Regions from separate parts of the Allobosea sp. FBZP-16 genome, predicted to be linked through region 2. Evidence: predicted binding sites of a transcription regulator. Region 2 holds the regulator's gene; each other region holds the start of a gene.
What was found. Region 2 encodes PhoB, which activates phosphate uptake and scavenging genes when phosphate is short. Its sites were predicted from a motif close to TGTCATNNANCTGTCAT; they were not measured.
Positions count from the first base shown of each region.

Region 1 (2,260 bases), on a different contig from region 2:
GATCGTCGCCGGTTTCTTCGTCGCGTCGATGTCGAGGATGCGCGAGGGCGTATAGGCGTTGTCGGCGACGCTGAAGAGACGGCCCGGCAGCTCGGGATGGGCGGCGAGGCCCGAGAGCGCGCCCCAGCCGCGTGGCACGCCATCGACATCGGCCGAGACGATCGTCGGGTAGGCGGTTGGCGCCTCGCTGCGCTGATAGATTGTCACGGCCGAACGCGGCCCGTCCTTCTCGCCGAGATCGGCCTCGGAGGCGGCAACGAAGAGATTGCGCTGCGGGATCGCCAGCAGCCCTTCCGGCGCGATGCCGCCCGGCAGGGCCTGCAGATAGCGCGGAGCCTTGCCCGGCCCCTCGTCCTTGAAGACGAGCACGAGTGAGGCGCGTTCCAGCCCGACGAAGAACAGGCGCTCGCCATCATAGGTGCCGACCTCGATACCCTCCGGCTCGCTGCCCTTAGCGGCTGAGCGGCGCTCCGGATAATGGCCGAGGCGGATGGCGATGTGGTCGACCATGTTGCCGGCATCGAACTCGACCGTGCCGTCCTTGCGAAAAATCGTGAAGCCGCGCGAGCCGCCTTTCCAGTCGCCCTCATTGGCGGTGACGAAGCGGTCGGTGTCGAGCCAGCGCACCGCATCGGGCTCGCGGCGCAAGCCCTTCAGCTCTTCGACCGGCTTGATCTCACCGTCTCGGGTCTTGTCGATGTTCTTGAGATCGACGGTGCCGGCCGGGAAATGCGTAACGAGCTTCCCGATCCTGGTGTCGACCACGGCGATGTGGTTGTTCTCCTGCAGCGTCACCACGGCAAGGCCGTCCTGGTTGACGTCGACGAATTCCGGCTCAGGATCGGTCGGCTCGACCGCGGCGATGCCGGTGAGGTCGACGATCTGCCTGGAGGCGCAATCGGCCTCGCCGCCCGTGATGCCGATCAAAGTGAGATTGCCGGCGGGAAGCTGCGGCAGGTCGCCCTTGTTCAGCTTCTCGTCGCGCTCGTTCTCGATGACGATGGCGAGCTTGCCCTTGTCCTTGGTCAGGGCGATCGAATCGGGCTGGCCGCCTAGCTCGCATTTGGCTGTGACCTGCTTCGTTCTCAGGTCGATGGTGGCGAGATGGCCGGCCGGCTCCTTGAAGTTGTCGCCGGAGCTGACGACGACGGCGAAGGCGCGCTCGCCGAGGATGACGACCGAGGTCGGCTCGCCGCCGACCGGGATGAAGCCGGCGGGCTTGGGCGCATCGGCCGTGGTGATGTCGATCAGACCGACCGCCTTCTGCTCGGCGTCGGTATAGGCGAGCAGGGTGCCGGCCTCGTTGGCCGAAATGATCTCCGCAACCGTCTTCTTCTTCGCGTCGCGATCGGCCGGGAGGTTCAGCGGCACCTGGAAGGTGGCGATACGGTTGAAGGTCGGCTCGGCAAGTGCCGTTGCGCCAGAGAGGAGCGTCGCGAGGGCCGCAAGGACAAGGGGTTTGCGCATTGGGACGGTCCTGTTCCGCAGGGTGGGGAGGCAGGCCTTCCGGCTAGTGAGCACAGACGACGGTTTCGTGACAAGGCGTCGCAAGCAACGGCCGCCGCGGCGCGAGCCACGGCGGCTTCGGCTAACGGGCCGTTTGGTCAGTGCAAAGCGGCTTCGGTTCCAACGGTTTCCGTGACCGACTTCTTCAGGCCGATCACCTCGAGCTCGGTGACGACCGCGACCGCCGCGGCCTGGGCCAGGACGAAGGCGATGCCGAGCGTGGTCGGCGCGAACCAGCCGGCGACGAGGATCAGCACGCTGTCGGCGATCCAGAGCACGTTGATGCCGATCACGGCATAGACTGCGAGGCGCGGCAGGCGAAGCCGGCTGGCGAAGAACGCAAGCAGGGCAGCACAAGGCAGCAACACCAGGCCGGCGCCGCGAAGAAACTCCGCCGGAAAGCCGAGGAGGCCGGAGAGCGAACCGGCGCCGACGCTGAGCAGCAGGCCGGTCGCGGCGCAGGCGGCGGCATCGAGGGCAAGGGCGTTGCGCAGGAAACGCGAGGACTGGATGAAGGCCATGGTCGTTCTCCGGTTCAGGCCCCGTCTCATCCGGGGCGGTTGCTGATGGAGGCCATGCTGACGAAAGCCCGGCGGCCGGTCGATTAAGCCAGAGGTAATTGGATGGCGGCGCCGCTACGGCTACCTTGCCCACCATGAACAAGCACCAGCAGCCCACGATCGGGCATCTCATCCGCGACTGGCGCCAGCTGCGCCGTCTCAGCCAGCTCGACCTCGCGCTCGAAGCCGAGATC
Region 1 covers NZ_LNCQ01000043.1:78,640-80,899, reverse strand. The annotation lists gene CXY91_RS21705 (esterase-like activity of phytase family protein) at 1-1,467, opposite strand, end outside; gene CXY91_RS21700 (hypothetical protein) at 1,605-2,027, opposite strand; gene CXY91_RS21695 (helix-turn-helix domain-containing protein) at 2,162-2,260, shown strand, end outside.
Region 1: the regulator PhoB is predicted to act here: its motif matches at 1,524-1,540, upstream of CXY91_RS21705 (esterase-like activity of phytase family protein).

Region 2 (2,260 bases):
CCGAAATCGCGACCGAAGCACAGGTCGAGCGCGCTCCGGCGCCGGCCGAGGACGTGGTCGTGCCGTTCTCCGAGCGGGTCACGATCATGGATCTGCGCGAATATATGTGCCGGTGGCCGATGGGCGACCCGACTACGCCGGAGTTCCGCTTCTGCGGCGGCCGCAGCGCGACCGGCATGCCCTATTGCGCCTATCACGCCCGGATCGCCTACCAGCCGGCGGCCGACCGGCGCCGCGAGCGCAAGCCCGTCCGCGCCTGAGGCGGCGTAACCATCCAAAATCGGAAAAGCCGGCCCTCGTGGCCGGCTTTTTTATGGGCAGGACCACGGGAGAGCGCCATGGCGACCTTTGCGACCTATGCCGCCGCGGCGCTGGCGGAGATCGCCGGCTGCTTCGCCTTCTGGGCCTGGCTCAAGCTCGGGAAGTCGGCCTGGTGGCTGCTGCCGGGCCTGGTATCGCTTGCGGCTTTCGCCTGGTTGCTGGCCCTGCTCGACAGTCCAGCCGCCGGGCGCACCTTCGCCGCCTATGGCGGCGTCTATATCGTGGCGTCGCTGGCCTGGATGGCGCTGGTCGAGAAGGTGCTACCAGATCGCTACGACCTGGCAGGCGCCGCGCTCTGCCTTGCCGGCGCAGCGGTGATCATCGCCGCGCCGCGCTGACAGAAGCGCTCAGCTGCGGGCAAACGTCTCGTCGAAGGCGTAGCCGGCGCCGCGCACCGTGCGCAGCGGGTCCTTGGCATTGGCCGGCGTGATCGCCTTGCGCAGGCGCCCGACATGAACGTCGACGGTGCGTTCGTCGATATAGACGTCGCGGCCCCAGACGGCGTCGAGCAGTTGCGCCCGGGAATAGACCCGGCCCGGGGCCTGCATCAGGAATTCGAGCAGGCGGAACTCGGTCGGGCCGAGATGCAATTCGGCGCCGGCGCGGCGGACGCGCCGGGTGGTGCGGTCGAGCTCGAGATCGCCGGCAGCGAGCAGACCGGCGACATGGCCGGGCTTGGCGCGGCGCAGCAGCGCCTGGATGCGGGCGATCAATTCGGGCAGCGAGAACGGCTTGACGACATAGTCGTCGGCACCGGTGGCAAGGCCGCGGACGCGCTCTGTCTCCTCGCCGCGGGCTGTCAGCATGATGATCGGCACGCGCTCGGTGTCGCGCCGCGTGCGCAGGCGCCGGCAGAGCTCGATGCCGGAGAGGCCGGGCAGCATCCAGTCGAGCAGGACGAGGTCGGGCGTATGGTCGCGCAGGTGCAGTTCGGCGTCGTCGCCGCGCGCCACGCTGTCGACCTCGAAGCCCTCGGCCTCGAGATTGTAGCGCAGCAGCAAGGTGAGCGGCTCCTCGTCCTCGACGATCAGGATGCGTGCGGGCATGTCAGCGTCCGTTCAAGCGCCCGCCGGTTCAGCCATTGGCCGCCGGCAGGTCGACGAGGATGTTGGTGGTGTCGAGCTTCGGCCGGGTCTCGTCGATCGACTGGCCGGTGACGAGATAGTGGATGGTCTCGGCGATGTTGGTGGTGTGGTCGCCGATGCGCTCGACGTTCTTGGCGCAGAACAGCAGATGCGTGCAGAAGGTGATGTTGCGCGGGTCCTCCATCATATAGGTCAGGAGCTCGCGGAACAGCGAGGTGTAGAGCGCGTCGATCTCGTCGTCGCGGCGCCAGACATCCATCGCCTTCTGCTCGTTGCTGGCGGCATAGGCGTCGAGCACGTCCTTGAGCTGGGCCTGGACCAGGCGGCTCATATGCTCGAGGCCGACGACGGCGCGATGCGGCGGCGAGAACTGGCCGGAGATCGCGACGGCGCGCTTGGCGATGTTCTTGGCGAGGTCGCCGACGCGCTCGATGTCGGCGGCGATGCGGATTGCCGAGATCAGCTCGCGCAGGTCGTTCGCCAGCGGCTGGCGGCGAGCGATGGTCAGCACCGCCTTTTCCTCGACCTCGCGCTGGAGATTGTCGAGGCGCTGGTCGGCGCTGATGATTTTCTGGGCGAGCGCGGTGTCGCGGCGCACCAGAGCCACGGTGGAGTCGCCGAGCATGCGCTCGGACATGCCGCCCATCTCGGCGAGGCTGCGGCGCAGGCCCTCGAGATCGGCATCGTAGGAGCGGACGATATGTTGATCCGACATCGGGCGTATCCTTCGAGTCTGGCCGGCGCTTTCAGAACGTCAGCCGAAGCGGCCGGTGACGTAGTCCTGCGTCTGCTTCTTGTGCGGGTTCATGAAGATCGTGTTGGTCGCGTCGAACTCGATCACCTCGCCCAGATAC
Region 2 covers NZ_LNCQ01000022.1:18,069-20,328, reverse strand. The annotation lists gene CXY91_RS06380 (GcrA family cell cycle regulator) at 1-260, shown strand, start outside; gene CXY91_RS06375 (YnfA family protein) at 339-659, shown strand; gene phoB (phosphate regulon transcriptional regulator PhoB) at 669-1,367, opposite strand; gene phoU (phosphate signaling complex protein PhoU) at 1,396-2,121, opposite strand; gene pstB (phosphate ABC transporter ATP-binding protein PstB) at 2,161-2,260, opposite strand, start outside.

Region 3 (2,260 bases), on a different contig from region 2:
GCGGAAGATCACGCGGGCGCCGGGCGCGGCGCTGCGGGTGATCTGCGTCCACAGCGCCGTCAGATCGGCATCGTTCATCCAGTCCTGGGCATCGAGCAGCACGAAGCCGTTGCAGCTTTCGGCTGGCTGCTTCTCGAGGAAGGCGGTGATCGCGCTCTGATGGTAGGAGACGCGCCCGGCGCGCGCCTTCACCGTCTCGAAATTGCCCTGCTCCAGATAGGGCGGCACCGCCGCATCCGGCTCGGTTCCGTAACCGCGGCCGAAGGCCTGCCAGGCGAAGTAGTTGGTCTTCAGGTCGAAGCCGCAGGCCAGCCGCTCCAGCCGGTGGCGCAGGACGGCGCGGATGCCGGCATCGCCATCGGCGGCCAGTGCCTTGTATTGCGCCGGCGGAATGCCGAGCCCGTAGAGCGAGGCCGGCTGGCGCACCAGCCAGCGCACGAGCTTCTTCTCGAAAACCGGCGCCAGATGCCGGTTGAACAGCGCCCGCTGCTCCTGCATCGTCTTGGCCTGCAGCATCACCCGCGGATCGCAGCCGAGCCGGCGGGCGAGGAAGTGCCCGGTGCCGATGAAACGGCCGAGCAGGCCGTAGCGGTAGAAATTGCGGGCGAAGAGCTCGATCCGGCGCTGGCCGGCGAGGTTGCGCCCCTCCCAATAGGCGCGGCTGACGGCGTCGAGCCGCGGCGCGATCAGCCGGTCATAGGTCTCGACATTGGCCTTGGACTGCGCCTGCCCGAAGAAGCGGCGGAAGACCGCATGATCGTCGATTTCGCGCAGGGCCGCGAGCTTGAGATGCCCGAGCGCGATATGGGCGCCGTTGAGGTCGATCGCGCTGATCTTCGCGGGATCGGCGGTGAGATAGGACAGGATGTTGCAGGAGCCCGAGGCGATCGCGACGAGATGGTCGCCGGGCTGCAGCGCCAGTGCCTCCATGTCGACGACCGGATCCTCCCAGATCTGCGGGTAGACCAGCCCGGAGAAGGCGAGCGTGAACATCCGCTCCAGCAGGCCGGCGCGCGAGAGCGGCTTGCTGCGATGGACGGCGCTGGTCAGCCCGAGGTTCGTCGTGCGCTTCACCGCGCGGATCGTCTGCGTCACGAAGCCCCTCGTTTCCGCCCATTGCGATGGCGAGCCGCTGGAGCCGGATTTGATCAGGTCGGATCGACCTGATCAGTGAATCCGCCTCCAAATTGATCTGGAGACCGCTTTTCCCCGCCTGCGCGCTGTGCAAGCTGGCGGGAGCGGGCTCTAGAGGAGTCGCGTGACGGTTGGGTGACGCGAAGCGACGCCGGAGGAGAGCGCCGTCGCCATTGAACGCGGACGTGAACGAGCTCGCGTTGCGCCCCCGTGACATCAGGAAGACAAATCCCCATATCTTGCGCGACAATCGAACAAGAGCGCACGGAAAGGAGCCTCGCATGGGCCTGATGGACATGTTCGCCAAAACGGGAAAGCCCGCAGAGCGTGAATTCCCCTTCCAGCTCAGCGACGCCGAATGGCGCGAGAAGCTGACGCCGGAGCAGTACCGGGTGCTGCGCGGCCACGGCACAGAGCGGGCCGGCTCCTGCGCGCTGAACTTCGAGAAGCGCGCCGGCACGTTTTCCTGCGTCGGCTGCGGCCAGCCCTTGTTCAAATCGCACAAGAAGTTCGAGAGCGGCACCGGCTGGCCGAGCTTCGACCAGCCACTCGAAGGCGCGGTCGAGGAGAGCGAGGACTACAGCTACGGCATGCACCGGGTCGAGGTGCATTGCGCCAATTGCGGCGGCCATCTCGGCCATGTCTTCCCCGACGGCCCGCCCCCGACCGGCCTACGCTACTGCATCAACGGCGTGGCGATGGATTTTGCGCCGGAAGTCTGACGGACCGCCGACGGCGGCTCAGGCTTTCGTCGGCCCGCGCCCGTCGATCAGGTCGCGGACGCGGCGTGCGAAGACCTCCATCTCGAACGGCTTGGTCATGATGTGCATGCCCGGTTCGAGATGGCCGTGGTTGAGCACAGCGTTCTCGGCATAGCCGGTGACGAACAGCACCTCGAGATCCGGGCGGTGCATGCGCGCCGCGTCGGCGAGCTGGCGCCCGTTCATGCCGCGAGGCAGCCCGACATCGGTGACGAGCAGGTCGATCGGCTGCTTGGTCTCAAGGATCTTCAGCGCCGAGGGACCGTCGCCCGCTTCGATCACGGCATATCCCAGCTCTTCCAACTGCTCGACGCAGAGCATCCTCACCAACGGCTCGTCATCGACGACGAGCACGGTCTCGCCGC
Region 3 covers NZ_LNCQ01000005.1:59,014-61,273, reverse strand. The annotation lists gene CXY91_RS00315 (BtaA family protein) at 1-1,095, opposite strand, end outside; gene msrB (peptide-methionine (R)-S-oxide reductase MsrB) at 1,425-1,856, shown strand; gene CXY91_RS00305 (PAS domain-containing protein) at 1,875-2,260, opposite strand, start outside.
Region 3: the regulator PhoB is predicted to act here: its motif matches at 1,259-1,275, upstream of CXY91_RS00315 (BtaA family protein).